One region of the Halomonas sp. BMC6 genome, then DNA from elsewhere that is predicted to be linked to it. Evidence: predicted binding sites of a transcription regulator. Region 1 holds the regulator's gene; the other holds the start of a gene.

The links. Region 1 encodes sigma-54, which starts transcription at its own class of promoters, with help from an activator protein. Its sites were predicted from a motif close to TGGCACNNNNNTTGCTNT; they were not measured.
Region 2: the regulator sigma-54 is predicted to act here: its motif matches at 3,228-3,245, upstream of AB6K10_RS07535 (nitrate reductase).

What each region holds. Positions count from the first base shown of each region.
Region 1 covers NZ_CAXNSH010000001.1:3,217,059-3,232,327, reverse strand. The annotation lists gene AB6K10_RS15820 (YhdP family protein) at 1-3,719, shown strand, start outside; gene tldD (metalloprotease TldD) at 3,716-5,170, shown strand; gene yjgA (ribosome biogenesis factor YjgA) at 5,179-5,700, opposite strand; gene pmbA (metalloprotease PmbA) at 5,796-7,136, shown strand; gene AB6K10_RS15800 (HPr family phosphocarrier protein) at 7,155-7,424, opposite strand; gene rapZ (RNase adapter RapZ) at 7,466-8,386, opposite strand; gene ptsN (PTS IIA-like nitrogen regulatory protein PtsN) at 8,444-8,911, opposite strand; gene raiA (ribosome-associated translation inhibitor RaiA) at 8,916-9,224, opposite strand; gene AB6K10_RS15780 (RNA polymerase factor sigma-54) at 9,322-10,737, opposite strand; gene lptB (LPS export ABC transporter ATP-binding protein) at 10,843-11,601, opposite strand; gene lptA (lipopolysaccharide transport periplasmic protein LptA) at 11,613-12,107, opposite strand; gene lptC (LPS export ABC transporter periplasmic protein LptC) at 12,104-12,688, opposite strand; gene AB6K10_RS15760 (HAD family hydrolase) at 12,688-13,230, opposite strand; gene AB6K10_RS15755 (KpsF/GutQ family sugar-phosphate isomerase) at 13,273-14,259, opposite strand; gene AB6K10_RS15750 (ATP-binding cassette domain-containing protein) at 14,533-15,269, shown strand, end outside.
Region 2 covers NZ_CAXNSH010000001.1:1,582,313-1,597,581, forward strand. The annotation lists gene nirB (nitrite reductase large subunit NirB) at 1-1,482, opposite strand, end outside; gene AB6K10_RS07530 (FAD-dependent oxidoreductase) at 1,500-2,819, opposite strand; gene AB6K10_RS07535 (nitrate reductase) at 3,455-6,178, shown strand; gene cobA (uroporphyrinogen-III C-methyltransferase) at 6,138-7,034, shown strand; gene dkgB (2,5-didehydrogluconate reductase DkgB) at 7,145-7,969, shown strand; gene arfA (alternative ribosome rescue factor ArfA) at 8,090-8,272, shown strand; gene AB6K10_RS07555 (response regulator transcription factor) at 8,376-9,089, opposite strand; gene AB6K10_RS07560 (molybdopterin-dependent oxidoreductase) at 9,246-9,752, shown strand; gene AB6K10_RS07565 (ATP-binding protein) at 9,780-12,026, shown strand; gene AB6K10_RS07570 (EAL domain-containing response regulator) at 12,082-13,242, opposite strand; gene AB6K10_RS07575 (methyl-accepting chemotaxis protein) at 13,407-15,089, opposite strand; gene AB6K10_RS07580 (ABC transporter ATP-binding protein) at 15,223-15,269, opposite strand, start outside.

The DNA of each region.
Region 1 (15,269 bases):
AAGCCTTGCTCGAAGCGCGTATTGGGGTGTCGGTGCATATCGATCGGCTTGCGCTCTCGTTAGAGCGCAACGACCTGCATGTAGAACTCGAGGGGCTTCGGTCGCAAACGCCCGCAGACGAAGCCTTGGTGGAAGTTGACCGCCTCTCGCTGCGCCTTGATGTGTGGGAAAGTCTGCGTCGGTTCGCGCCCATTTTCAGCGATGCGCGTATGTTTGGGCTTGGCTTTCATCTTTACCAGCAGCCGGATCGTGAGTGGAGCTGGCCCTCCCCAGCCAAGTTGCCTCTCGGCGTTACCCCCGAGCCCGACGTCGATCTTGCCTCCTTGGATGCCTGGGCGGAGCTTCTTTTACGGCAACGCGTTTGGGTCGACAATAGTCGCGTCACTCTGCACGGTCAGGAGCAGACCGTGATGCTTCACGCCCCTTCGCTTTTGCTCAACGGCGACCGACACCGCACTCGGCTAGAAGGAGCGCTGACGATCGTCGATGCCCCCGATGCCAGGGACGCCGAACTTCCGGCCATGACCATGCGCGCAGAGATGCAGCCGGGGCAGCGGGGGTTGCGTGATTTTTCGGCGACGCTGCAGCTCGATATGCAGCTCGACCATCTGGTGGTGCTAGCGGCGCTGTTCCGACCAGATCGCATGCCTTTTCTCGAGCAGGTAGGCGGCCAAGTGCAGCTGTGGGGGCACTGGCAGGAAGGCTCGCTGGCAGATGCGCGGCTGGCGCTGGATATTCCCGAGCTGACGTTGCGCAAAGACGTCGAATACGCCGTGCTGCGTAACATCCAGGCGACGGGGCAGTGGCTGCGGGATGGTGACGGTGGCGAAGCATGGCTTAGCGGCAATGCCGAGACCGTCGAGTGGGCACAACCCGAGGGCATCAGCGATGGCCCAGCCCTGCCGCGCCACTGGTATGTATCCCACCAGCCAGGGCAGTGGGAGTTGCGAACCAGTGCGTTCGAACTCTCCTCTCTGGCGGCGTGGCGTGAGTATGCACTGCTGCCGGAATCCCTGACGCGGGTGCTGCAAACGCTCTCACCCCGGGGGCAGGTGCAGGGGTTGCGTCTGGGACAGCGAGACGGGCGCTGGGGCGTCGATGCGGCGCTCACCAACGTTGCCGTGCTGCCCTGGCAACAGGCGCCGGGCGGAGGGCCGTTGGATGCCTGGGTGCAAGCCCGCGACCTTCGTGGTCGCGTGACATTCAACAGCGCAGGCGACAGTACGCTCTACTTCCCCAAACTGTTTGACGTGCCGATGCAGCTTCGCCATGCGGAGGGCATCGTCGAGTGGGTGTACGACGGTCCTAATACCATGATCAGCGGCCGCGAACTGAACGTTGACTGGGATGGTGCCAAGGTCAGCGGTGGATTTGGCCTGATCACCGGGCAGCAGAACGGTCAGTTTGGCCTCGATATCGCTTTTGCCGACGTAGATGCGCGCACTCGTCCGCTCTCGCAATGGCTGCCGATGAAAGCGTTCGACCCTGCCCTGCGTGATTGGTTAGCAAATGATATCGGTGGTCGCGTGCCGCAAGGCTCGCTGAAGCTGAGCCAGCCTCTGGGGCCCAATGCGTCATCCGAGCAGCTTTCGGCGACGCTGGCGCTAGCGGTCGAACAGGGGCGTTTGCCAATGGCCCCCGGTTGGCCCGCGCTAGAAGAGATCGAAGGGCGCCTGCTCTGGCAAGGCGGGGTGCTACAAGCTGACGTGGCGCGTGCCCAGAGTCAGGGAGTCGACGTCACGAACGGCCTGGTACGTATGGAAGAGAAGCAGCCGCTTGCGCTGTCGGCAGATCTGAACAGTGACGGCGATGCCTTGTTGAGATTCCTCCAAGCCATGCCCGATACGGGCCCGCTACCGCTGGGCGATTTGGTGGCAGAGGGACAGCTCGATGGCGACATCGCGCTGGTACTTCCACTAGAAGCTCCTGAGACACTTCAGTTAGAGCTCAATGTGCGGCCGGCACTCGCGGTGATAGATGTCGTCTCCCTACCCATCACACTGCGGGATATCGATGGTGAGCTTCACTGGCAGCAAGTGGGGCCCGAGCACGCGTTGACCGGCGCGCTGAGCAGTCGGTGGCAGGGGGGGGATCTGCAAGCGACGTTCACGGCCGATGAGCGTGTAACGCTAGACGGGCGCGTGGCTTCCTCGGCGCTGTGGGCGCTGGCCGGGGTGCCCGCCGAACAGGCTCGTCAAGTCGTCGATGGTAGCGCCCAGTGGCAAGCAGAGATTGCGCTGTCGCCCAGCCCCGTAGTGACGTTGCAGAGCCGTTTGATCGGTATGACCAGCGCGCTGCCGGCGCCTTTTGCCAAACGCAGTGAGGAGCCTTGGCCGCTGCGACTGCGCGCGGAGCTGGCGTCTGGGCAAGTCGCCATGCAGCTAGCCGATAAGGCTGCGGTCAGGGCGCAAACACTGGCAAGTGGAGAGCTGGCGGCTGATGTGTCCCTGGGTAGCGCGGTTCAGCGCCCCGGCTGGCCCCAAGACCCCGGCTGGCGTTTTGACGCGGGTTTTGACGTGCTGGATCCCATGGCATGGCAGGCGGCACTTGCACCGCTGATGTCGGCCGACAGCGCATCCGCCCAGGGCGATCACCCACCGTTCGACGTGCGGTTGCACACCGACTGTCTGATGTTTCGAGACACCTGCCTGGGTACGATCGATGCCTCCGGCACGCTCAGTGCAGAGCGAACGGCGCTGACGCTCAGCGGTGATATGTTGACAGGCCGAATTGATTACCAGCCAGCCAGTGCGCGCCCGCTGGATATCGCCATTTCCTCCCTAGTGCTGGATCCGCTTTTCGAGTTACCCTCCAAGCCGCACGATGCCAGTGCAGCCGCGCCTGACTCTTGGGTCGAGGCGGTCGACACCCAGCACGTCGATCCGGTGGCCATTCCCGACGGGCTGGCGGACCTACCCAACGGCAGGTTGCGGCTAGCGGAGCTCAGCGTGGGCAATCGTCGCTTTGGGCCGCTCACGGCCTTCTGGCAAACCGATGATCGCCGTTTTTCGCTATCGCCGGTGGGGGTGACCCTTGGGCAGCTCTCTGCCCGGGGGGAGTTGGTATGGGAAGGCAATGCGGTGAATAGCCGAACACGCGCCGATATCTCTATTCAAGGCGGGGACGTGGGCACGGCGCTGGAGCGCCTGGAACAGCCGGTGGCTATGCGCAGCCGAACGACGGATTTGTCTGCCAACCTCACTTGGCCCGGTGCACCCTGGCAAGTAGATTTGAGCCGCGCTGGTGGCGAGATGAGCGCAGATATTCGCGACGGCCGCTTCGTGACGCTCGAATCGACGCCAGCGCGCTTAGTGGGCCTGCTCAATTTTGATAATATTTTGCGCCGCCTGCGGTTCGACTTCTCTGATTTGACCGGCCAAGGCACGGCCTTTGATCGTGTTCACGGCACTGCCGACGTTGCCCAAGGGCAGTTACTGTTGCGTGGCCCCCTACAAATTGATGCACCCGCCACCACGCTGTCACTGACGGGAAGTGTTAACCTCTTACAGCGTGAACTTGATCAGCGTCTCGGCGTCACACTGCCCGTCAGCCAAAGTTTACCCATTGCCGCCATTGCGGTCGGTGCGCCCATCGTCGGCGGCGCGCTCTTCATTGCCGATCAGCTGTTCGGTGATGCGCTGGATCAAGCAACCACTATCTATTACCGCGTGCAAGGTCCCTGGACCTCGCCGCAAGTGACTTTAGAAGGCCCCCAATGACCGCACACAAAAGCGATATAGAGTCTGCTGTTTCCATTTTGCTTACCCCAGGTGGCCTCGATCTGAACGCTCTGGATACGGGCCTGGGCTATGCCATGGGATCAGGCATCGATTATGCCGATCTCTATTTTCAGCGAACCTGGCAAGAGGGTTGGGTTCTGGAAGATGGTGAAGTCAAAGAGGCCAGCTATAACATCGACGGCGGTGTGGGCGTACGTTCACTGGCGGGCGAAAAAACGGGGTTTGCCTACTCCAACCAAATCACTGCCGATGCATTGATGGATACCGGACGCACGGCGGCGGGCATCGTTCGCAGTGGTAAGCAGTTGCCCGGCCAGAAAGTAACGCCGGTCAGTGCCGCCGCGCGCTATGCGGGCATCGACCCACTTGCCGGGCTGTCGGCCGAAGAGAAGGTCGCGATGTTGAAAGAGGCCGACCGAGTAGCCAGAGCCGCCGACCCGAGTATCAGTCAGGTGAGCGCATCCCTGTCGGGGACTTACGAAGTCGTGCTGGTGCGTGCCAGCGACGGCACTCTCGCCGCGGACATTCGTCCCCTGGTGCGCTTTAACGTTAGTGTGATCGCGGCCAAGAACGGCCGCCGCGAGCGCGGTGGCGCGGGGGGCGGTGGTCGCTACTCCATGGCGCGCCTGCGCGACGAAGGCGTGGCCGAGCGCTACGCCAAAGAGGCCGTGCGTCAAGCGCTGGTCAACCTCGAAGCCATCGATGCACCGGCCGGGCAGATGCCGGTCGTGTTAGGCGCAGGCTGGCCGGGCATTCTGCTACACGAAGCCGTTGGCCATGGCTTGGAAGGCGATTTCAACCGCAAAGGCAGCTCGGCCTTTGCTGGCCGGATGGGACAACAGGTCGCCGCCAAGGGTGTCACGGTGGTCGACGATGCGACGGTACCGGATAGCCGTGGTGCGCTCAGTGTGGACGACGAGGGCACGCCCGGTCAGTACACGCCGTTGATCGAAGACGGTATTTTGACGGGTTACATGCAGGATAAGCTGAACGCACGCCTGATGAAGATGGCGCCGACCGGCAACGCTCGTCGCGAGTCGTTTGCACACCTGCCGATGCCGCGTATGACTAACACGGTGATGCTGGCCGGACAGGATGACCCCGCCGATATCATCAAAAGCGTCAAGCGGGGCATCTACGCGGTGAGCTTCGGTGGCGGCCAGGTGGATATCACGTCGGGCAAGTTCGTCTTTTCGGCCAGCGAAGCTTACATGATCGAAGATGGCAAGATCACCGCACCGGTGAAGGGCGCGACGCTGATCGGCAACGGGCCTGAGGCCATGGGGCGGGTGTCGATGATCGGCCATGACATGGCGATGGACACCGGGATTGGCGTGTGTGGTAAAGAGGGGCAGGGCGTGCCGGTCGGTGTGGGTCAGCCCACCCTGAAACTGGATGAACTGACTGTCGGCGGCACGCAGTCTTCTTGAGCGGCCTGTTAAAGCGCTAATGTCTCGCGCAGGTGCTTGAACAGCTTGCGCGAGCTGGTGGGTGGCTTGCCCTGCTCGCGCTCTTTGCGTGCGTTGCGCACGAGTTGGCGCAGCGCTTGTCGGTCCGCATTGGGGTAATCGGCCATGAACAGATCGACGGCGTCATCGCCCTCGTCGACCATGCGATCCCGCCACTTCTCGAGGCGATGAAACGCATGGTCGCGCTGCTCTTTTTCCTGCTCGATGGCATCGAACACGCCCTGGATGGCCGTTAGATCCTCTTTGCGGATGAGCTTGCCAACGTATTGCATATGACGGCGGCGGCCCTCATGCGAGCGGATGCGGGCGGTTTCATCGATGGCACGCAACATGTCGTCCGACAGGGGGAAGCGGGCGCGTTCGGCAGGGTTCATGGCAATCAGCGTTTCGCCAAGCGCCTGCAAAGCATGCATCTCACGCTTTAGCTGCGATTTACTGGGACGCTCTTCCTGTTCGTCGATGTCGATTGGCTCGGGGCGTTGCTTGGGCATATAAGAACTCACTGATTAGATTCGTTTGCAGCATTATATCAGGCTGCGACCACAACATTGATTCGCCAACGCGATTCAGGCGAAAAGGAGGCCAAATGGCACAGGCATTTGATGCATCGGCGCAGCAGGCACTGCTGACACAGCGCGCTGAGGAAGCGCTTGCCCTGGCAAAGCAGCTAGGAGCAGATGCCGCCGAAGTGGGCGCCAGCGTTGACCAGGGCATGGGTGTCAGCGTTCGTTTGGGCGAGGTGGAAACCGTTGAACTATCCCGGGATCAAGGCATTGCGGTGACGCTTTACGTGGGCAAACGGAAGGGAAGTGCGTCTTCTACCGATGCCAGCAGCGCCTCGATTCGTGCCACGGTAGAAAAGGCACTGGCGATTGCCCGCTATACGGGCGAAGACCCCGCCGCCGGTCTGGCAGAGGCAGCGTTAATGGCCACCGAGCTGCCCGATTTGAAAGTGCATCACCCTTGGGCGCTCTCGACGGAGGAGGCCATCGATTTGGCGCTGCGCTGTGAGCAGGCAGGTCGCCGCGTCGAGGGGATCCATCAGTCGGAAGGGGCATCGCTTTCAAGTGGTGAGGGCGTGCGCGTTTATGCCAATAGCCACGGCTTTCTGGGGACTCAGAAAGGCAGCAATCACTCGCTCTCCTGCATGCTGATCGCTCAGGATGACCAAGGCATGCAGCGTGATTATGACTACACGGCGGCACGGAATCCGCTCCATTTACGCCAGCCAGAAGACGTGGGGCAAGAGGCCGCAGCGCGTACGCTACGGCGACTGGGCGCGCGTCGACCGCCGACCGGTACCTTTCCGGTGCTGTTCGACCCGACGCTGGCCAGCGGCCTGATCGGTCATCTTATGGGTGCTTTGGCAGGCGGAGCGCTTTACCGCGAAGCCTCCTTTCTATGCGACCGCCTGGGGACACCGCTTTTTCCCGAGTGGTTTGGATTGGAAGAGCGACCCATGGAAGTGGGGGCGACGGCGAGTTCGCCATTCGATGCCGAGGGGGTACAAACCCGCAATAATCGTTTCATCGATCAGGGGCAGGTCGCCAGCTACATGCTCTCTGCCTACAGCGCACGGCGTTTAGGCATGCACTCGACAGGCAATGCAGGCGGCGCACGTAACCTACGCTTGCTGGCTCCTTTGACACCGCGTGCCGAGCTCTTGAAACAGATGGGGCGCGGTATCTGGGTCACCGAACTCATGGGCCAGGGGGTGAATGGGGTGACCGGTGATTACTCGCGAGGCGCGGCGGGTTTTTGGATCGAAAACGGTGAGGTTCAGTACCCGATTGAGGAGTTCACGATCGCCGGTAACCTGAACAAGATGTTTGCAGGACTGAGCGCTGTGGGCGATGACACGGATACCCGTGGCAGCATTCACACGGGTAGTTGGCTTGTGGATGCGATGACCGTCGCTGGCAGCTAATCGTTGACGCGGAGTCGGTTACTGGTCTTCGTCAAACCGCGCGTCGAACAGCGCTTCGATGGCATCGAGCGCTTGTTCGGCGTCTTCCCCTTCCGCAGCTACAGTGAGTTCGGTGCCGCAGGGCGCCGCGAGCATCAGCAGCGACATGATATTAGCGGCATCGGCTTTTTGCTGCTGCTTGTATACGTGGATGCTGGCAGAAAACTGCTGGCCACACTGAACCAATTTGGTGGCCGCGCGGGCATGGAGGCCGCGCTGGTTGGTAAGGGTTAACGTTCTTTCGGGCACTCTGGTTCCTTTTTGCCGAGTGGGTCTTTGAATAAAAAGGCTTAGGGCGTACGGGTGGTCGCGGTGGTGGGGCTTGGCGCCACGGGCTCTTCGCTCAGCGTGTACTGCAGCCCCAGTTCGCGATGCCTCAACTGCACTTCTCCGGTCTGCTTAACGAGCCGCTGGGCGAGCTGCTCCACCATGTAAACGGAGCGGTGCTGACCGCCCGTGCAGCCGATAGCTACGGTCATGTAGCTACGTTGGCTGTTTTGGTAGGCCGGTAACCACTTCTCCAACCAAGCCTGAATATCGCTGGCCATGGCTTCCACTACCGGGTAACCGCTCAAGAAAGCGACGATATTGGCATCGCGGCCAGTATATTGCCGAAGGGTAGGGTCCCAGTATGGGTTGGGCAGACAGCGTACGTCGAAGACCAAATCCGCATCCAGCGGAACGCCGCGTTTATAGCCGAAGGACTCAAAGGTGAGCGTGAGCTGATGCTGGCGCTGGTGGGCCACTTGATCGGTAATGCGGCGGCGCAAATCGTGGACGGAGAGCCGAGACGTATCGATCAATAAATCGGCGAGATCGCGTATTTCATGTAGCGTCTCCTCCTCTTTGTTGATCGCCTCTTCCAGCGTCATTTCGCTGTCGCGAGTGAGGGGGTGGCGACGACGAGTGGCGGAGTAGCGCTCCAGCAGAATGCGTGCGTCCGTGGTTAGATAGATCACCTGAAAACGAATGTCTCGCTGGCGTAGCTCTTCCAACAGCGCTGGCAGACGCTCCAGCGCGATGGGGAGGTTGCGCGCATCGATGCTAACGGCAATACGGGTGCGTTCGCCTTGAGCGCGCAGCTCATCGATCAGCGAGCCCAGCAGCATGGCAGGTAAGTTATCGATCGCATAATAGCCAAGATCCTCCAGCGCTTGTAAGGCGATAGATTTACCGGACCCCGAACGGCCGCTAATGATCACCAGTTGCATAGCGTCTCTCTTGGCGTATGAGCGTAGGAAATAAACAGTGATGGACGTGTGAGTATCTTACGCGGCCTGTTCGCGTATCTTGGCCGTCATTAGGGTCAATAACTCTTTTTGACTGCTGGCTTTGCGTAACTGTTGACGGGTATTCGCATCGTTCATGATCGTCGCGACTTGCCCAAGCAGAGCGAGATGCGTGTCGTCCGCCTCTTCGGGTACGAGCAACACGAACACTAGATCGACGGGGTCGCCATCGATGGCATCGAAATCGACCGGCTCGGCAAGTTTCAAAAAGCCGGCGATGGGCGAGCTACAGTGCGGGCTACGTGCGTGGGGGATGGCAACGCCGTTGCCAATTCCCGTGCTGCCGAGACGCTCGCGTCCAATCAGGCGGCTAAACACTTCTTGGCTATCGAGGCTGGGTGTGTTTTGGGCGATGAAGGTGCTGAAAAACTCCAGCACCCGTTTTTTGCTGCCCCCGGGCACGTCGTAGAGCACGCGCTCCGGGGGGAGGATGGTTTCCAACGTCATTGAGTTAACGCACGCCTGCGCCCTGGGCGCGAGCTTGTGCTTTTTCCTTGTGTTTAACGAGTTGACGATCGATTTTGTCTGCGAGCGCATCGATAGCGGCATACATGTCGTTATCGAGGGCTTCGGCATGAAGGTCGGCACCGGCGGCATGCAGCGTACAGGCTGCCTGCTGGCGTTCCTTCTCGACAGATAAGGTCACTTGCACCGTGGTGATGTTGTCGTAGTGGCGTTCGACGCGTTCCAGCTTTTCGTTAACGTAGTCACGCAAGGCGTCAGTCAGTTCAACGTGATGACCAGTGATGTTTACTTGCATTGACGTGCTCCTTATCCATCGGGCTGTACTTCGATTGTAACCCTTTTTGCGCTATTGCAAAGCCCCTGCGTCGAGTTTGTCATGCCCTACCGTTTAACTAACGTAAACGGCGGCGCTCACTGGACGAGGGAATACCCATTGACTCGCGATATTTCGCTACCGTACGCCGGGCAACGCTGATGCCTCCCTCCTCAAGGAGGGTCACCAGGCGACTATCGGAGAGCGGTTTACCCGACGGCTCCTCTTGTATCAGTTTTTTGATCCGTGCACGAATGGCGGTGCTGGAGTGGCTATCGCCGCCATCGTGGCTGCTGACTTGGCTCGAGAAGAAGTACTTCAACTCGAACACGCCTCGTGGCGTATGTATGAATTTCTGCGTCGTCACACGGGAGATCGTGGACTCGTGCATCTCCACGGCCTCGGCGATGTCGGCCAGGATCAGCGGTTTCATGGCCTCTTCGCCGTGCTCTAGAAAGCCGATCTGGCGGGCGATGATTTCACGACCTACTCGCAGAAGCGTGTCATTACGGCTGGAAAGGCTTTTGATCAGCCAGCGAGCTTCTTGGAGGTGCTCTTTCAAGAACTGGTTGTCTTGGCTCTTGTCGGCGCGTTTGATCAAACTGGCGTAATCGGGCTGGATACGCAGGCGCGGCAGCGCCTCCGGGTTGAGCTCTAAGTGCCAGCCCTCGTTGTCATGGCGCACGACCAAATCGGGCGTAATATAGCTGTCGTCGGTCACGCCGTAGGCGCTGCCTGGGCGTGGGTCAAGGCTGCGAATTAAACGGATGACGTCGTCCAACTGCTCGTCATCCAGGCTCAGGCGGCGCTTGAGTAGCCGTAAATCGTCTTTGCCCAAGGCTTCGAGAAACTGACGCACCAAGCGTTTTGCGGGCATCAATAGCGGGGTGTCTTCAGGCAGCGCGGCCAGCTGAAGCATCAGGCACTCGCGCAGGTCGCGGGCAAACACGCCGGTGGGCTCGAACTGTTGTAAGCGCAACAGGGTGTTTTCTACTTCACGCTGGCTCAGGCTGTCGTGGCCTTGCGCCTTGAGGCCTTCGCGGATGTCGTTGAGCGGTTGAGTGAGATAGCCGTTGGCATCCAGTGCATCGATCAGGCTTTCGGCAATGGCATAGTCGCGGGGAGAGAAGTCAGTCATGGCCAATTGCCATAACAGATGGCCATGAAGGCTTTGGCCTGCGGCTTGGCGCTCGAAGTCGGGTCCTTCGCTGCTACCGCCCAAGCTGCCCATGTCTTGGTAGGTGTCCGACCAGTCGCTGTCTACGGAGAGTTCGTTGGGAATGCTGTCCGACCACTCGGCCTCTTGAGGCTCGCTAACAGCCTGTTCGCCAAACTCATCCTCTTGTTCGAGCATGGGGTTAGCGTCCAGCGCTTGCTGAATTTCTTGACGGAGGTCCAGCGTTGAGAGCTGTAGCAGGGCAATGGCCTGCTGCAGCTGAGGTGTCATGGTCAGCTGTGTGCCGATACGCAATTGGAGAGAAGCTTTCATGACCATCTGAGAACCACTCGTTAATCAGAAAGCTCCACCCTAGAGCGAGTTATGACTCTGTGCAAGTGCAATAAGCATGCCACTAAAAGAAAAGTTTGGTCAGGCCAGAGTTTAGAGGCGGAAGTCTGCGCCTAGATAGACATCACGAACCTTCTGGTTATTGAGGATCTCCTGGGCGTTTCCACTGGCGATGATATGGCCGTCGCCAACGATGTAGGCAATGTCACAAATATCCAGGGTTTCGCGCACGTTATGGTCAGTGATCAAGACGCCGATGTGGCGTTTTTTCAGTGCGCGAATGATGGTTTTGATTTCACCCACTGAAATAGGGTCGACCCCGGCAAACGGCTCGTCGAGCAGAATGAATGCGGGCTCGGTAGCGAGTGAGCGAGCGATCTCCACTCGGCGGCGCTCGCCCCCTGAGAGGCTCATGCCCAGGTTGTCGCGAATGTGGGTAATATGGAAATCTTCGAGCAGTGACTCGAGGCGTGCTTCCCGAGCGCTGCGGTCCAGCGCTTTGCGCGTCTCGAGAATCGCCATGATGTTATCGGCCACCGAGAGCTTGCGGAAAATGGAGGCTTCCTGGGGAAGGTAGCCAATCCCGGCCATGGCGCGCTCGTGCATGGGCGCATGGGTCAGGTCGACGTCGTCGATACCGACGCTACCGGCATCGGATTTGACCAGTCCAACGATCATGTAAAACGACGTGGTTTTACCCGCCCCGTTGGGCCCCAGCAGGCCGACGACGCTACCCTGAGCGATTTCCAGGTTGATATCTTTCACGACCCGACGGCGTTTGTAGCTCTTCGCTAGGTGATGGGCGTAGAGCGTTTTGACAGGTGCGGAATCTGCAGAGGTTGATGCTGCCACGTGGCCGCTCCCTATTGTTCGGGCTGAAGAGTCATGCGAATGCGCTGGTTGTCGCTACCGCTCACGTCGGAGCGTGCTTGCACCACTTCCTGGTCGATGAAGTACTCCAAACGCCCCCCTTGGAAACGGTCGCCTTGCTGTGTCAGTTCGGCTTGGTCGATCAGTTCGACACGGCGTTCGGCGACATGGTAAACGATACGACGCGCCCAGCCCTCCATGGGGGTTTCTTGATCTTCGAGCTGATTGCGCAGGTAGGCGCGCTCACCCGTGGCAATGGCGCGTGACAGCTCGCCTGAGTCGTTGCGCTGAATTTCGACGCGTTCGCCGCGCAGTTGCATCTCGCCCTGGCGAATGTCCACGTTGCCTGAGTAAACAGCGGTGCCAGCGCGCTGGTCGAGGTCCAGGCGGTCGGCTTCGACCTCGATGGGGGCTTGGCTTTGTGCCATGGCCGCCGTGGCGAGGGGTAGGGTTAACGCAAAGAGTGCAGTGCGGAGAGAGGCGTTCATCGCGACTCCTCAGGGTTACGAGTGGCAGGCGGGTGGACGCCGCGCACGTTATTGGTCAGGCGGACTTGGCTGTCATCGAGCCAAACGTCCATGCGGGAGGCTTCCATGCGCTGCGGCGGCTGCTGCAACAGCACGGGCGTATCGCTCCAGGCATGGCGCGTCACGCCATCGTAGTTTAATTGCTGCGTGTCGAGCTGCCAGCCCTCTTCGGGAGCCAGTAGCCGGGCAGACCCTCTTAGCGTCAGGGCCTGGGAATCGGTATTCAAGGTGCCGGTGTCTGCCGTGGCCAGCCACTCCCGCTGTTCGCTGTCGAACAGCGTCGCGCGCGGCGACATGACATCGGTCATGGCCGTTTGAGGCGTATGGACCAGTCGAGGCGTGACCAGCGACTGCTGGATAGCGCCTGTCTCGCCAAACAGGGTAATTTCGGCGTTCTCCAACACATGCCCAGGCTCCTGGGCACGGGCCTCCTGATCGATCTCACCCTCTTGCGGGCCGCGCGGGTCCAGCCAGACCAGCAGTCCGCCCAGGGCCACGACCATCGCCGTGATCCACACCCGTTTTCTGACTCTGAGACCCATCACGAGTGCCTGTGAAGATACGTGTCGAGCACGGCATCCCAGTGCCCTTGCGAAGTGAGCAGCGTATCGCAAATTTCACGTACCGCGCCGTGGCCGCCTAGCCGTTCCGTGATCCAATCGGCATGGGTGTGCATGTAATCAGGCGCATTGGGGACCGTGATGCCGACGCCGCAGCGCTTGATGGGAGCGAGGTCAGGCAGGTCATCACCGCAGTAGGCCACCTGCTCGAGGGTGATATCCAGTCGTTGGCAAAGCGCGCGAAGCGTCGTGAGCTTATCTTCGCAGCCTTGGTGAACGTGGCTAATGCCGAGCGCCGCCGCGCGCTGGCTGACCATGGGCGAATCGCGTCCGGTAATCAGTGCCACGTGAATGCCGACCCGCTTGAGCAGTTTCAAACCATGCCCGTCTTGGGTGTGAAACGCTTTGATTTCGATGCCGTCCGCCTGAAAGTAGAGGCGGCCATCCGTCAAGACGCCATCTACGTCTAGCGCGAGGAGTTTTACACGGCGAAGTCGGTCGAGTAGTGCATCGGGTAGGGCCATATAGCCTCCTTAACATCCATGGCGAAAAGCGTTATCACGCAGTTAAATCACACCGCTGGCTAGCAGATCGTGCATATGTAGCGCGCCGATGGGGCGCTGCTGCTCGTCGACGACAGCGAGCGCGGTTATCCGGCTATCTTCCATAATACGAACGGCCTCGGCAGCCAGTACGTCAGGGCCGATACGTTTGCCTGGGCGCGTCATGACATCGTCGACGCGCACGTCGCGCAGGTCATGAAATTGATCTAATGTGCGCCGAAGGTCGCCATCGGTATAGACGCCCGCCAAACGGCCTTCGCTGTCGATGACGCAAGTGAACCCCAGCCCTTGGCGCGTGATCTCCAATAGTGCATCGCGTAGCGGGCTTCCCAAAGCGACCTGGGGAAGCCTTGAGCCATCGTGCATTAGGTCACGCACCCGCAACAGCAGGCGCTTACCCAGACTGCCACCCGGATGGGACAGCGCAAAATCCTCGGCGGTAAAGCCGCGTGCTTCGAGTAGGGCAACGGCCAGAGCGTCGCCAAGAGCCAGTGCCGCCGTGGTTGAGCTAGTAGGCGCGAGGTCCAGTGGGCACGCCTCGCGTTCCACGCCGCTGTCTAAATGGGCATCGGCGTGGCGGGCAAGGGTAGAGCCTGGGCGCCCGGTCATGCTGACCAGCGGGGTGCCAAGCCTTTTAAGAAGTGGTAGGAGCGCCGTCACTTCGGCGGTTTCGCCGGAGTTGGAGAGCGCGAGTACTACATCGGTACGGGTAATCATGCCCAAGTCGCCGTGACTGGCTTCACCTGGGTGTACGAAAAAGGCGGGCGTGCCGGTACTCGCCAGCGTCGCAGCAAGTTTGCCCGCGATGTGTCCTGACTTGCCCATGCCGGTGACGACCACCCGGCCTTGACAGGCGAGGATGAGCTGGCAGGCGTGATCGAACTGTTCGTCCAGTTTGGCCTGAAGGCCGCCGATGGCCGCTTGCTCAATTTGCAGCGTTCGCAGCGCACTTTCACGCAGTTGGCTGGGTGTAGAGAGTGGCTGGCCCATGGCATGTCTCGTTTTCATAAAGTGAATAGGTAGCAAGTAAGAATAACATCTTGCGGCGCTATTTAGCTAAAGCGTGGCAAACTCACCAGCCCCGTGGCGATGCATACGCCGTAAAAAAGGTTGGCGTAGTAATCATTTGCGCCGCTGTTACTGAGAGTAGCGTTAAGATACGATGTTCGATAATATTTCGAAAACACTGTTTTTTAAACTGCCCCGTGACTTGTCGGTTTATACTGACGCGTTCTGGCATCAACGATGAAGGTCAATCAGCACATGACGGATGTTCCCTTCATACAGGTCGAAGACGTCTACTTTTCTCGCGGTGAAAGCGAGATCTTTCGCGGTGTGAGTATGACCATCCCTCGCGGTCAAGTAACGGCCATCATGGGGCCAAGCGGTACGGGTAAAACGACACTCTTGAAGCTCATCGGTGGCCAGCTGACGCCCGATCGTGGTCGGATCTTGATCGATGGGCAGGATGTACACCGGCTGTCACGTAAAGCGCTGTTCGCACTGCGCAAGCGCATGGGCATGCTGTTTCAAAGCGGGGCCCTGTTTTCGGATCTGGACGTTTTCGAAAACGTGGCCTTTCCGCTACGTGTTCATACGGATTTGCCAGACGCGATGATTCGCGACCTGGTGCTACTAAAACTCCAAGCGGTAGGACTGCGGGGCGCGAGGCACTTAACGCCTGCCGAACTGTCTGGAGGGATGGCGCGTCGGGTAGCGCTAGCGCGTGCCGTAGCGCTGGACCCCGAACTGATTCTTTACGACGAGCCGTTCGTCGGCCAGGACCCCATTTCCATGGGCGTGCTGGTGCAGTTGATCAAGCGGCTCAATCAGGCGCTGTCGCTGACATCGGTAGTGGTCTCTCACGATATCAAAGAGACGTTGAGTATCGCGGATTACCTCTACTTGATCGCCGATGGGCAGGTGGTGGCTCACGGCTCCCCAAGCACGCTGGAGACGAATCAGGACCCTCGGGTCAGCCAGTTCATGCACGGCGAACC
Region 2 (15,269 bases), 1.6 Mb from region 1:
GAAGTGCTCACAGATCGATTTATCCACTTCGACGCCGCGGGCCTCTAATTCGTGATCCACCACGCTTTTGAGCAGCGCCGCACAGCCGCCGCAGCCGGTGCTGGCTTTGGTCGCGCCTTTAACGCTGCCAAGGTCAGCCGCGCCCGCGTCGATGGCACTGCAGATGCTGCCTTTCGTCACGTTGTGACAGGAGCAGATCATCGCCGTTTCCGGCAGGGCATCCGGCCCCAGCGCCGGGGCAGCACCGCTTTGTTGCGGCAGAATGAGCGATGCGGGTTCCTTAGGCAGCTCGATGCCGTTGGCGTAGTACTGCAACAGCGTGTCATACACACTGTTATCGCCCACCAGCATGGCCCCCAGCAGCTTCTTACCGTCGCTGGTGACGACCAGTTTGCGGTAGACCTGGGTGAGCGGGTCGAGGTAGCGGAACATGCGGGCGCCAGGATTTTGATTGCCGTGGGCATCGCCAATAGAGCCGACATCCACGCCCAGCAGTTTTAGTTTGGTGCTCATATCGGCACCGCTAAAGCAGGTATCGCCCCCCGTCAGCGTGGCGACGGCCGTTTTGGCCATTTGGTAGCCAGGTGCCACGAGGCCAAAGATACTCTGATTCCACAGCGCTACCTCGCCGATGGCGAGGATATTCGGGTCGTTGGTGCGGCACTGGTCATCGATCACCACGCCGCCGCGCTCGCCAATGGTCAAGCCGCACTCCCGGGCGAGCGTATCCTGCGGGCGAATACCGGCGGAAAAGACGATCAGGTCGGTTTCCAGCACTTTGTCGTCTTGGAAGACCATCCGCAGGCGGCTGGTGTCGCCGGGTTCGATACGCTGGGTGGCCCGCTCGGTGAGTACCTGAACGCCGAGAGCTTCGATTTTCTCTTTCAGCAGTTCGCCGCCTTCGCTATCTACCTGCATGGGCATCAGGCGCGGGGCGAACTCCACCACGGCAGTGTCCAGGTTCAGCCCGCGCAGCGCGTTGGCGGCTTCCAAACCGAGCAAGCCGCCACCCACGACCACGCCGTTGGTGGCGTTTTTGGCCGCTGCCTGAATGGCATCCAAGTCATCCAACGTACGGTAGACCAAGCATCCTTCGCTGTCGTTGCCGGGAATGGGCGGCACAAAGGGAAAGGAGCCGGTAGCCAGCACGAGCTGGTCATAGGCGTAGTGGCCCTGTTCGGTCACCACCAGCTGTTGTTCGCGGTCAATCGCGGTGACCGCTTCGCCGCTGCGTAGTTGAATGCCGTGGGTGTGGTAGTAATCGCCATCGCACAGCGCCAGTGACTCCGCATCGCGGCCGCTAAAGTACTCGGATAAGTGCACGCGGTCGTAGGCGCGGTGGCGCTCTTCGCCAAACATCGTCACCTCAAACCCCGCCAGCGCGCCGCTTTCCACGAGCTGCTCGGCAAAATGGTGGCCGACCATGCCGTTGCCGACAATGATCAGCTTTTGCTTGTTGGAAGACGTGGTTGGAGTAGACATTGTGTGATTCACCATAGCTAAGCCGCCTCACGGGTGAGAGATAAAGGGGATGACAGGGTGTCGAGAGGGTTATCGAAATGGTTATCGAGCGCTGTTTGGGCATCGGTTGCGCCAAACAGCAACAGGTGGCGGCACGCGGTTAAGTCGGTCGCGGCCAGCGCCTGCTCGAAATACCAGGGGCCGTGGCGGGTATCGCCATACAGCACCGCGCCAATTAAGCGGCCTTGATGGAGCAGCAGGCGGCAGTAGTCGCCGGTTTCCGGGTCTTGATAACGAAGCTCTTCGTGCTTGGCGGCGGCCTCGGTGGGGCCAAAGGCAAACAGGCTGACACCGCTGACCTTGAGTTTGGTGGCCGTGGGGGCTTCTTGATATGCCGCTGGCGTTTCACCACACAGCACGGCAGCAAGCACCTCCACCTGCCGCCAAATGGGTTCCACCAGCCCGTAAGTGTGCTGCTCGAACTGGCAGCATTCGCCCAGCGCATAAATGTGGTCGTCTGAGGTGGTGAGGTGCCCATCCACCACAATGGCGCGGTCAAACATAAGCCCGCTTTGCTGGCCTAGTTCCGCATTGGGGGTAATACCCGCAGCGACAATCACGCTGTCGGCAGCTAGCTTCCGGCCATCGCTCAGTGTGACCGACTGCACCTGCCCTTGGCCGTTATCCTCCAAGGCAGCAAGCGATGCGCCGGTTTCAATGATGATGCCGCGCTCGCGCAGCGTGGCTTCCAGCAATTGGGCGGCGGTGGTGTCTAGCTGGCGATTCATCAACCGCCCGCTGCGCTGCAGAACGCTGACGGTGAGCGCGCTACCGCCGCGTTTGCGCAGCCCTTCAGCGGCTTCCAATCCAAGTAAGCCGCCGCCAATCACCACGGCGTTGCCGCCTTGCTGAGCAATGGCTTCTAAGGCGTCGGCATCGCGCAGGTCACGAAACGTATGAACACCGTCAAGCGTGATGCCAGGCACCGCTGGCAGCGTGGGGCGCGAGCCAGTGGCCATCACTAATCGGTCATAGCTTAAGATGTCGCCGCGATGCGTGAGGAGCAGGCGGCGTTCGCGGTCAATGGAGGTCACGCGGTCGCCAAGCGTCAGTGTGATGTCGTTATCGGCGTACCAGGCGGCGTCTTGCAGAGTGAGCGCCTCAGGCGCCAGTTCGCCCGCCAGTAAAGGAGAGAGCAAAATGCGGTTATAGGCAGGTACCGGCTCCTCACCCACCACTGTGATACGGCGTGGGCGCTGCGGATGGTTAACCAGCGCTTCAAGTAAACGGTGGCAAGCCATGCCGTTACCAATAATGACGAGGTGTTCGTTCGGTGAGCACCGGGAAGCGGTTTCCATAGGTAGCTCCTGTGGTTGAAGCATAATGTTCAGCAAATAAAAAACGCCCCTGACACAGCCCTATCAAGAAGGGAGTATCAGGGGCGTCGTTGCCCGTTGGCGTCGTTGATAACGCACAGCAACCGCCGTTGGCTGCCGAACTGTCTTATCTTATGGTGAGCAAAAAACCCGCCAGCTTTTGCCGTCGGTGGATTTAATTCAGCATAATCAGCGTATTAAGCGTTTTTGAGGAGGCGGCAGGCCGCTAACGGTTTACTAGGCTTGCCCTATTTTGGTGCTTTGGAGGCGGCTGGTGCACTCTCTTCAAACGCTTATCGGTCAAGGGTCAGCGTTTTGGCAAGCGATAGGGCTATGAGGTGTTTTTTAAGAGTATGTTTTTAAAACATTTTTATGATTATTTAGCGGCCAGGGCGCAGGGTTTGCAGTTATTCTGGTAACAAGCAACAACGGCTCAGTGCAGGGTCTTTGCCCATAACGATTACAACGACTAATTGCGTCGAACAATACCAACTGCAGCAAATCACTGATGAGTATGGCACCCGGTAAGCGGTGCCCCTGAGACAACGGCGTCCAGGCAGGCTTCTTTCGAGGCTAGCTTGGGCGCTTTTTGCTTTTTAACGCCGGAGGAAACTGCCATGCCACAGGCCAATCGGCTCGCCCGAACCACCTGCCCCTACTGCGGCGTCGGCTGCGGCGTTACCGCCACGCTGGAGAACGAGCAGCTCATCGCCGTCGAAGGAGACCGCGAGCACCCAGTCAACTATGGCCGCCTGTGCGTAAAAGGCACCGCGCTGCACGAAACCTTGGGCGAGCAGGGGCGCTTGCTGAAGCCGCGCGTGGACGGCCAGGAGGTCTCTTGGGAGCAGGCGCTCACCACCATCGCCGAACGCTTGCAGGCGCAGCGCAGTGCCCATGGCCCGCAGTCGGTGGCGGCATATTTATCGGGCCAGTTATTAACCGAAGATTATTACGTTGCCAACAAGCTGTTTAAAGGCTTCTTGGGCACTCCTCACCTGGATACCAACTCGCGTCTCTGCATGGCGTCCGCCGTGGCGGGCTACAAGCGCGCCTTTGGTGCCGATGCGGTGCCTTGCAGCTATGAAGACCTAGAAGAGGCAGAGCTGGTGGTACTGGTAGGGTCTAACCTTGCCTGGAATCATCCGGTGCTCTATCAGCGTTTGAAGGTGGCCAAAGAGCGCAACCCGCTCATGCGGGTCGTGGTGATCGACCCGCGAGTGACCGACACCTGCGAAATTGCCGATCTCTATTTGGGCATTCGTCCGGGCAGCGATGCTTACCTGTTTAACGGGCTGTTGGCGTGGATGGACGCCCACAATCGCTTGGATAGCGTGTACCTAGAACGCCACACCGAGGGGATAGATGACGCGCTGAGCACTGCCAGGCAGAGTGCAGGCAGCGTGGAAGCCGTTGCCCGCGAGTGTGATGTGGACCCTGAACGTCTGGAAACTTTCTATTACTGGTTTGCCAGCCAGCTGCACGTGGTCACGCTCTACTCCCAGGGGGTGAATCAATCCTCCAGCGGTACCGATAAGTGCAACGCGATTATCAACTGCCACTTAGCGGGTGGGAAAATCGGCCTGCCGGGGGCGGGGCCGTTTTCAATCACAGGGCAGCCCAACGCCATGGGCGGGCGCGAAGTGGGTGGGTTGGCCAATCAACTGGCGGCGCATATGGACTATCACACGCCGGGCGCTCGTGAATTAGTCAGCCGCTTTTGGGCTACTGAGCACTTAACCCCGGCACTGCCTGACGCCCCGGGTTACAAGGCGGTAGAGCTCTTTGATGCCATCGAGCGTGGTGAGATTACCGCCCTGTGGGTGATGGCGACCAATCCGGCGGTAAGCATGCCGGACGGGGAGAAAGTGCGCCGCGCGCTGGCAAAATGCCCGCTGGTAATTGTCTCGGAGTGCGTCGCCAATACCGACCTGCTGCCCTTTGCGGATATCGTGCTGCCCGCGTCGGGTTGGTCGGAGAAAGATGGCACGGTGACCAACTCAGAGCGGCGAATTTCCCGCCAGCGGGGGATGCTGCCTCCCCCCGGCGAGGCGAAGCACGACTGGTGGATACTCTGTGAAGTGGCAAAACGCTTGGGCGTGGGGGAAGCGTTTGACTATACCCACCCGTGGGAGATTTTCGATGAGCACGCGCGCCTCTCTGGCTATGAGAATAGCGGCGATACCCAGCGACTGTTCGATATCTCAGGGCTGGCAGGTCTGGGCCAAGCGGCTTATGATGCGCTCGCACCGATCCAGTGGCCCGTGACTCAGCAGGCTCCTCGCGGCACGGCAAGGCTGTTCGAAGATGGCCGGTTTGCTACGGCGAATGGCCGAGCCAAACTGCTTCCGATTACTCCGCGCCCACCGGCGCAGCCGCTGAGCGACGACTACCCGCTGCGCTTGAATACCGGCCGCGTGCGGGATCAATGGCACACCATGACGCGTACCGCCCGTTCGCCGCGTTTGATGAACCACCGCGCCGAACCGTTCATTGAGCTGCACCCAGACGATGCTGCTCAGGCAGGCGTTAAGGATCAGGGCTTGGCTAAGTTGACCGCTGCCGCCGGGGAGTACCGTGGGCGGGTGCGGGTCTCCAACGCCCAGCGCCGAGGCGAAGTGTTCGTGCCGATGCACTGGACCGACTGCTTTACCAAGCAGGGCCGCAGCGGTGCACTGATTCAAGGGTATACCGACCCGCTCTCCGGGCAGCCGGAAGCCAAGCAAGGGGCGGTGGCGGTGAGCAAGCTTCCCGTTGCTTGGCAGGCGACGCTGCTGCTAGCCAACGAATTGGATACGCCACCATCGCCCTGGTGTCGCAGCGACTACTGGGCGCGAATTCCGATGGCAAGCTGCACCCGTTGGCAGCTAGCGGATAGCCAGCCGATCAATGATTGGCTGGCGCAGGTGGAAGCGTGGTGCGGCGTGCCTGTCTCTTTGTGGTGTGACGACCCGGCAACGGGTAGGCTGCGCGCAGCGGGCGTAGTGAACGGGCGGCTACGCTGGTGGTTGATGGTGGGATCACCCGACGAACTGCACGGGCTTGCCTGGCTTGAAGCGCGCTTCAATGACGCTACCCTGGAGACACAGCACCGTAGACGCCTGCTGGCCGGGTGCGACGATGGTGCCGTGGATACAGGCCCCGTGGTGTGCAGCTGCCACCAGGTTGGCCAAGCCAGCATTGTGAAAGCGATTCATGCGGGCGATACCAGCGTTGAAGCGTTAGGCGCACGACTGGCCTGCGGCACCCAGTGCGGCAGCTGCCTACCCGAACTAAAAGCGATACTTGAAGAGGAGCGGCCCCATGCGCGCGCTAAGCAAACAGCTAACACAGAAGTGGCCTGAAGCGCTGTGGCGCTTGGGTCAGCGGGCGTGGGCGCCATTTAGTCGCGATACCGCCACGCGCTTGCGCTTGCCGTTAAGCGGTGAGTGCCACCCAGGCACCGTCTATTTGGTCGGCGCGGGCAGCGGCGATGTGGAGCTGCTGACGCTGAAAGCCGCGCGGTTGCTGATGCAGGCAGACGCAGTGGTGTATGACCGCCTTGTTGGAGACGAAGTGCTAGGGCTTATTCCTCCGGGCACCGAGCGCTACTATGTTGGTAAAGCCAGCGGCCATCACAGCATGCCTCAGGCGGAGATTGGTGAGCTGATCGTCTCCCTGGCCCAGGCAGGCAAATCGGTAGTGCGCTTGAAGGGCGGCGATCCTGGCGTGTTTGGGCGCATGGGCGAAGAGCTAGCGGCTCTGGCCGAGTCCGGGCTGCCCGCCGAGATTGTGCCGGGTATTACCGCCGCCTCTGCGGCGGCGGCGGGGATGGGGATTTCGCTTACCGATCGCGGCCACGCCCAGCAGGTACGTTTTATTACGGCGCAGCTATGCCGGGAAGGCGGTATGCCGGACTGGGCGTCGCTGGCGCGTCAAGATGAGACCCTGGTGTTCTACATGGGGCTCTCCAAAGTGGCCGCCATTTGCCACGGCCTTCGCCAAGCGGGCCTGCCCGATACGTGGCCTATCATGCTGGTGGCCAACGCCAGCCAGCCCGAGCAGCAGTCTTTGGTAGGCACGCTAGCCGATATGCCCGAACGCCTCGCCGCTCAACCGCTGCCATCGCCCTGCCTCATCATGGTGGGCAGTGTGGTCAGTATGGTGGCCCATAGCCCAGCTGCGACGGGCGCAAAAGCGCTGCCTTGCCAGCAGGCCTGATGGCGGATGTCGTTTTTTTACGAAAAAATGTTAAAAGCCAGGGTTGAAGTCCCAGAATGCTCTCCCCATATTCATTAACACGCTATCAAATGAAGCAAAGGAGAGAAGGGATGCACAACGACGCTCCGAACCCCGGTTTTGGTACTTTTCGTTTGGAAGGCGATACGTTAACGAAGAGCATACACGCGGCCCTGGAGGCAGGTTACCGCCATATCGATACCGCTCAGTTTTACGATAACGAAGCGGGCGTTGGCAAAGCGATTGCCTCTAGCGGTGTTCCCCGTGAAGAGATTTTTCTGACCACGAAAGTGTGGTTCGACAAGCTCGAACCCGCCGCGCTGAAGGCCAGCGTCGATGAAAGCCTGGAAAAGCTGGGCACCGACTATGTGGATCTGCTGCTTATCCACTGGCCGTCGCCGAACGATGCGGTGCCCATGGCAGACTACTTAACCGCTTTGAAAGAAGTGAAGCAGGCGGGCAAAGCGCACCATATCGGCGTGTCGAACTTTACCATTGCACAGCTCGATGAAGCGGTGGATATCTTAGGCGAAGGTGAGATCTTTACGAACCAGATCGAGGTTCACCCGTTTCTACAAAATCGCCGCTTAGTGCAGCACTGCGAGAAGCTGGGCATCAAAGTGACGGCCTTTATGCCGCTTGCCGTAGGTAAAGTGCTCGAAGAGCCTGCGCTGCAGCGCATTGCGGATGCACATGGGGCCAACCCGGCGCAAGTGACCTTGGCGTGGATCCATCAACTGGGCTACCTGACCATTCCGTCGTCCACTAAGGCGCGTAACATTCAAAGCAACATCGATGCCTTCAAACTTACCCTGAGCGAGTCAGAAATGGCGCAGATTGCTGAACTGGATCGCCATGAGCGTATTGCAAATCCCGATTTTGCTCCACAGTGGGACGACCAGCCGTTAGGTCATTAGGAAAACGCTATCGTAAAACCGCTTCGGCAACGGGAACTGTTGGCGCAGCGGGTGTTCCTAAGGGCGGCGGCTAACACACGCCGCCTTATTAAGCGTCTCTTAATAAACCAGGAGTACAGTGTGAAACAGCATAAGGTTCGCAATAACGCGCTAAAGGCACAATTACGTACGCCCATGTTCAAAATGCAGCAGCAAACGCCTAAGAAAGGCAAAGGCAGCTACTCTCGCAAAGGGCGTCATGCACAGAAGGGATCGTCTTCGATCGGTGTTAGCGCCCTGAGAGGGCATCGCCAAGCCGCTTAAATCAGCGTTTTGGCGATGCCTTCCCCAGGCATCGCTGCAGGCAATTTGCCAGTCTGCAGACTCTCATCAGCTTTTGGCCGACCGCAAGGTCGGCTTTTTTATGTCAATTGGCCGCTTGCTCTACGGTAGAGATGCTGCACACTTCCATTCGGTAGCCCGATTGGTAGACGCTGCGAAGTCGCAGTCCGTGCCGTCCATCCAGCTCTAATTTGCGGCGCAAACGGCTGACATGGGTATCCACCGTGCGTGTCGAGACATCGCCTTTGATGCCCCAAACCAATTCCAGTAAATGAGCACGGCTCAACAGCTCACCCACTTTGGAAAAGAAAAGCGTGGCCAGACGGTACTCGCGTTCGGTCAATTCAACGGCATGGCCATCGACGCAAATGGTGTGCTCATCGGTATTGATTGAGAAAGCACTGGGGCAGGTGGCAGAGGGGCGGGGTGTGTCGTAACCGGCGCGGCGACCCAAGGCGCTGACGCGGGCGAGAAACTCTTTGGGGCGCAGCGGCTTCGCTAGAAAGTCATCGGCGCCTTGTTCCAGCGCTTTGACCACGTCGTCTTCCCCCTGGCTTGCGGTAATGAACAGAATGGGGCCACGCCAACCGTCGTTTTGTCGCAAGTGGCTGACCACGTCCATGCCGCAGCCATCCGGCAGGCGCCAGTCGATGATGAGGAAATCGAAGCGCTGCTCCTGCGTTGCGCGCCTTAATTCACTTGCCCTGCCAAAGAGCGAGACTCGATGCCCTGCAGAAAGCAGGCACTGCTCAATGAACGCTTGTTGGTCGAGATCATCTTCCAGCACGCCGATATGCATGGTGAGTTACCTATTTTTATCGTGTGATAAACCTCACACCAATGGGGATAGAACTCATGCCTTAATTCTAGTTTAGGTAGGGGTAGCGACACAAAGGTTTACAGTTAACGCTTAAGTCGTAGCGCTATAATTCGCCTACAACCTAGGAGGTGAAAAATGGCTAAGCGTCTGATTAATAAAGCTCTTGTTTTCCTAGCCGGTGCGTTTTTCTTCAATGTGGCGCAGGCGCTCGAGGCGCCGACCGGCAGCGTCATTTTAGAAGTGACGGGCAACATTACTCACACCAATGTGGGTAACGAAGCGCATTTCGATAAAGCGATGCTAGAAGCGCTCACGCAGCGTACCACCGTCACTAGCACGCCGTGGCATGACGGCGTCGTGAGTTTTGAAGGGCCGCTGGGAAGAGCGTTATTAGACGCCGTGGGTGCTGAAGGGGAGCAGTTGAACGTCGTGGCGCTCAATGATTACTCCTCCACGGTACCGGTCAGTGATTTCTATGAACATGACGTCATTTTGGCCATGCAGGCCGATGGACAGCCGCTGAGAATTCGTGATCACGGGCCGCTATTCATCATTTATCCCTTCGATGAAAACCCCTCGCTCTTGAACGAAGAGATCCTTACCCGCTCCGTGTGGCAGGTCAAGCGCATCGAGGTCGAGTAGCGGGCGCAATATTGTTAGGTACACGCCATGCTACCCATTATTAGGCACTACTTTTCGCGCCGTGTGAGGGTCGCTACGTTCTCAGCGATCCTCTTTTTTCTATCTGCCATCATTACGGGTGGCGTCATCTTCCAGCGGCAGCACGCCATCGAAAATCGCCTGTTGGAAAACCTCGTGTGGACGGGGTATCAGTTTGATAGGGAAGTGCGCGAGTTTCACCTGACGCTGGTGGATAGCCAGCTGGGTCACATGAGCAGCGAGGATTTGCTGCTGCGTTTTGAAATACTGTTTAGCCGGAAGACGCTGTTTCAGCAGGGGGAAATCAACCTGGCAGTGTCTAAAATTGAGGGCGTGAATGCACTGGTAGAACAAGCTGCCGCCGTGATTCATGAGATCGACCACCTGATCGAGCCGCTTTGGGACGATGCTAACGCCCTAAACGACGAGCTAATTCGTCAAGCCTTGGAGCGCACGGTTCAACTACAGCAAATTACCGGCACCATCTTGATAGAGACCAACGCAAGCGTGGCGCGACTGCGCACGCTTGAGCGCGAAAAGATGACGCAGCTCTACGGGTTGGCGTTGATCATTCTGCTCTCGCTGATGTTATCGGGCGGTCTATTGGTTCGCGCCCTGCTCATCGAAGGAAAAGTGAGCCTTCGTAAAGCCCAGGCATTAGAGGTGAAGAGCCGGGAGCTGAAAGAGACGGCCAAGCGTGCTGAAATAGCCAGCCAAGCCAAGTCCCAGTTCATGGCCGTGATGAGCCATGAGATTCGCACACCGCTCAACGGGGTGGTAGGGATGGCCGATCTATTGAGTGACGAAGTGCACACGCCCAAGGCTCACGCCTACTTGTCAGCACTCAAACGCAGCGCTGAGAGCCTGCGCGCCGTAATCAACGATATTCTGGATTACACCAAGATAGAGAGCGGACGGCTTGATCTGGACGCTCGTCCCTTTGACCTGCGCGAATGCATCGAGTCGCTCTGTACGGGCTATGTGCTCCAGGAAAAAAGCAAGCCGGTCGTGTTCAACTACTCCATCGACCCGTCGCTGCCTCGGTTCGTGGTGGGGGATATCGCTCGCCTACGTCAGGTGATGATGAATCTAATCAACAACGCGCTGAAATTCACCGAAGAGGGGTTTGTGAAGTTTCACGCCTCGCCAAGTGATGACCATCGACTGCTGTTCGAGGTGTACGACACGGGGTGCGGTATTGAGGCGGCAGATCAGGAGCGTCTCTTCTCCGCTTTTTCCCAGGTAGATACCTCGATTGCGCGGCGCCACGAAGGGACGGGCCTGGGGCTCGCCATCTGTAAGCGGCTCGTTCACGCCATGGATGGTGAGATCGGTGTGACTAGCCAAGTAGGTTTGGGTAGCCGCTTCTGGTTTACGGTCGCGCTGCCGGAAACAGAAGGGATAGAGGTTTATCACCGCAGCGAGCAGCAAGCGGCGCTGGTAGATAACCACCATATCCTGATCGTGGAAGATAACCCCATCAACCAGACCGTCGCAAAAGTCATGTTGGAGCAGCTTGGGCAGCGGGTGACCATTGCCGATAACGGTCAGGCGGCGTTGGCGCAGCTTCAAGAAGAGTATGCGGCCATCGACCTCGTGTTGATGGATATGCAGATGCCGATTTTGGATGGTCCTGACACCACGCTGCGCTGGCGGGCTTTTGAGGCCGCGAACGCGCTGCCCAGGCTGCCCATCGTCGCCATGACGGCAAACGTCATGCCCGAGCACCGCGAGCGCTGCTTCGACAGCGGGATGGACGACATGATCAACAAGCCGTTCACCCGGGAAGAGCTGTATCAACTGATTAGTCGCTACGTCCCGAGCGCTGAGCTGCCCAAGGAAAGTGTCGAGTCAGGCGAGCGCTCCGCCAGCGAGCAGGGGAGTTTGCTACAAGATGCCGCGGACGTGCCGGAGGTGTTGGATCGTAAGATTTGCGCTGAGCTGCAGGAGGCGTTCGACCCCACATCGCTCAATGCGCTGTTGAGCGCGTTCTTGACCCGGCTGGAGGAGCGTTTGATTCGCCTACGAGCGTGCTGGCTTTCGGGGGATAGTGAGTCCTTACGTAAGGAAGCGCACTCACTCAAAGGAGCGGCTGCCTCGCTAGGCTGTGCCGCCATTGCCGAGAAAGCCGCCATGCTGGAGAAGAGCGCCAGCCATGACAACGATACATCGGTGACGGGGTTGTTGGACGCGCTAGAAGCGCTGAAACTCACGACCGAGCAAGCGTTGTTGGCGCAAGGATTGTTGGCAGCTTGAGGCCATACCAGCGCTACTCAGGGTAGCGCTGGGTGTTGTCGACCAGGGGCGGCGACTAGGCGCGCTTAGCGATTGTCATTTGATGATCCAACCACCCATCGAACTGCACTGACGAGAGAGGGCGAGAGATGAAGTAGCCTTGCCCAACGGGGCAGTGCGCTTTGGCGAGCAGCGCCTGCTGCTCTGCGTTTTCAATCCCCTCTGCCACGACGCTCATCCCGAGACGCGCGCCAAGCTCGACAATGGAGAGCGTAATGGCTTGAGCGCTGGGCTCGCTATCGATGAGGGATACAAAGCTTCGATCAATTTTTAACTCATCAAACGGCAGTCGGTAGAGCTGTGTTAACGATGAGTAACCCGTGCCGAAGTCATCAAGCGCTAACTTGCATCCCCGTTTACGTAGTTCATCCAAGACGTGTCGAGCATAGCCCAAGCACTCCACGCCGACGGATTCTGTCAGCTCCAGCGTAACGTTAGTCATATCGATGGGATACTGGCTGCATAGCGTATCGAACATCGTCAGCATTTTTTCGGCTTTGATAAATTCTGCAGGCACGTTAACGGCGATGCTTAGCGGCAACCCACGGGCATGCCAAGCAGCCAGCTGTGCAAACGAGAGCTCTAAAATACACCAAGTCAGCGGCACCATCAGTCCGCTTCTTTCGGCCAGGGGAATAAAGTTATCAGGGTAAATGGTACCGCGCATTGGATCTTCCCAGCGCACTAAGGCCTCTGCGCCCACAACTGCACCTGTCGCCAGCGATACCTTTGGTTGCAGTGCTAGGCAAATATGCTGCTGCTTGATCGCCTGGGCCAGCTCGCCCACCGAGGGTGGTTTCGGCGATGACTCAATTTGCTCGATAAACGCGCTAAGGCCGGTCATTAGCTTGGCCTTAGGTAAAAAGCCCAGCATCTTTAGCCCCTTAGATTTACCTTCGGCAATTGCGTGCGCGGCAATTTCATCAGAGCAGCTGCTTAACAGCAAAATAGGCGCATTCATTTTTAGATCATAGAGATAATCCAGTATATCCAGCCCAGTAAAATCGCCCAAGCCAAAATCCAGCACGATTAGGTTAGTGTTAAGTAGGGTAGGTTTACGCGCCAGCTCTCCCAAGCATCCGGCGGTGGCAACGTCAAACCCATGGCGGCTTAGCAACATTTTGCCTAGCAGCTGGATATCGACGTCATCATCAATCACTAACGCACTGGGCGGCATGATATGTCCTTTCAAATAGGTACGCGCAGCGTTTTAAGTAAGTGTTATTGCCAGCGCACTGACGCAATGCCTGAGTCGGCAATGCAAAAGCGCCTTCAGGTGCCAGGGAGGAGCCTGAAGACGTAGAGATGAATAGGGTTAAACGATTGGCTTAGTGGGCATCATCAAAAAGACTCCCATTCAGGGGTAGACTGACGAACCAAATTTCTAGGTAGCGTTGAGGCTAACTGTAGTGTGCTTTTATTAGTTTGATCAAGAGATACGTGACGCCCTGAATCAACGATGGGTGGGCTATTGCTCAGTTTAAAAGAGCCCACCAATGCGCTCAGTCGATCTGCCTGTTCACGCAGCTCAGCGGCGGCAGCGCTGGACTCCTCCACCATCGACGCATTGTGCTGCGTCATGCTATCCAGTTCGTTTACCGCGTCATTGACTTGACCAATGCCCACGCTCTGCTCTTTTGCGCCTGCGCTGATCTCTGCCACCACGTCGGCGACGCGCTCGATACTTTGCATCATGCTGTGCAGCGTATCGCTGGCGGCTTTCACTTGGGAGACGCCCGAGTGGGTGCGTTCCGCCGAGGTACTGATCAGTTCAGAGATGCTCTTTGACGCGTCACTGGTACGGCTGGCGAGAATGCGCACTTCTTGTGCGACCACCGCAAAGCCCCGGCCATGCTCGCCCGCTCTGGCCGCTTCCACTGAGGCGTTCAGTGCCAGAATATTGGTTTGAAAGGCAATGCTTTCGATCATGGTCACGATTTCACCGATTTGGCTAGACGACTCGCTAATACTGCCCATGGTTTTCTGAACGTTCTGCATGGCGTTCAAACCTTGATGGGCGATGTCGCGGGTCGATAGTGCAAGCTGGTTGGCTTGTTGGGCAGATTCGGAGGCATTGTTTACCACCGCCGCAATTTGCTCCATGGAGGCAGAGGTTTGCTGCAAGTTGGCCGCGGCCTGTTCAGTACGTGAAGCAAGTTCTTGGCTGCCTTTGGCAATTTCTGTGGAGGCGTGCTGAAGACTGACGGTGCTGTGGCTCACTGACTGCAGCGTGTCGTCGATACGCTTAATAAAAGCGTTGAACTCTATAGCGAGCTCTCCAATCTCATCTTTTCGCTGATTGTGGATTCGTGCTGTTAAGTCACCATCACCCTCAGTAATTTCCTTAATTCTTGCGCTTACTTGTTGTATGGCTCTCGACATCATTTTAGGGCCGATGAAAGCGATAAATAGTACAATTAAAAATACAATGGCTGAAAAAGATAATGTAGCAGTTTGCTGAGCTTTTATTCTATTTAACACGGATTTTTCAGCTTCCAGTGTTGCAGTCTCGATGCTTTGGTCCGATATGTCATATAGTGCGCGAAGGCGTTCGAAGCTATCTAGTGAGGTTCCAGTTAATAAAGTTAATGAAGCTTCTATGTTATTGTTGTCATAAAGTTCAAATGCTTGTGTGCTCACTGTTCTCCAATCTGAGTAAAGGGTTTCAAAGTCTTCTAGGTGACTTGTCAAAGAGGGATATTTCTGCATGCTCTGCGCATAACTTTGCATCCTATCGTAGGCTTGTTGAGCGTTTTCTTCAAAGCTGGCGCGTAGTTGACGACGTTTTTCAGATGATGCAGGTGTCAATACATACTCCATTTGAGCTACGCGAGCTTGATATAAGTCACGATCTGCATTGAGTGTCGCCGACATGGCTGGAATATAATTTTCGATAAAAGTATTGAGGCGGCCTTTTACCATGTTAACCAGCAAAGCGTCTGCAATCACGACTGCTAGAAGTGATAAAGCTACGACGATAAAAGCGGTTGCATACTTAAAGCTGATTTTGTTAATCGTTTTCATTTGAGAACACCCCTGACCCCTGTTTTAGGATGCTATCAATATACGTTCAGATTTAGTGGCTGGCGATGACTGAAAAGGAAGTGTCACTATTGTTTACGATTGAAAGCTGCTAAAAATAAATTGTAAATAAAAGTCATTTATATCCCTCCGCCTGCAAATGAAACAGCGACGCATAGCGCC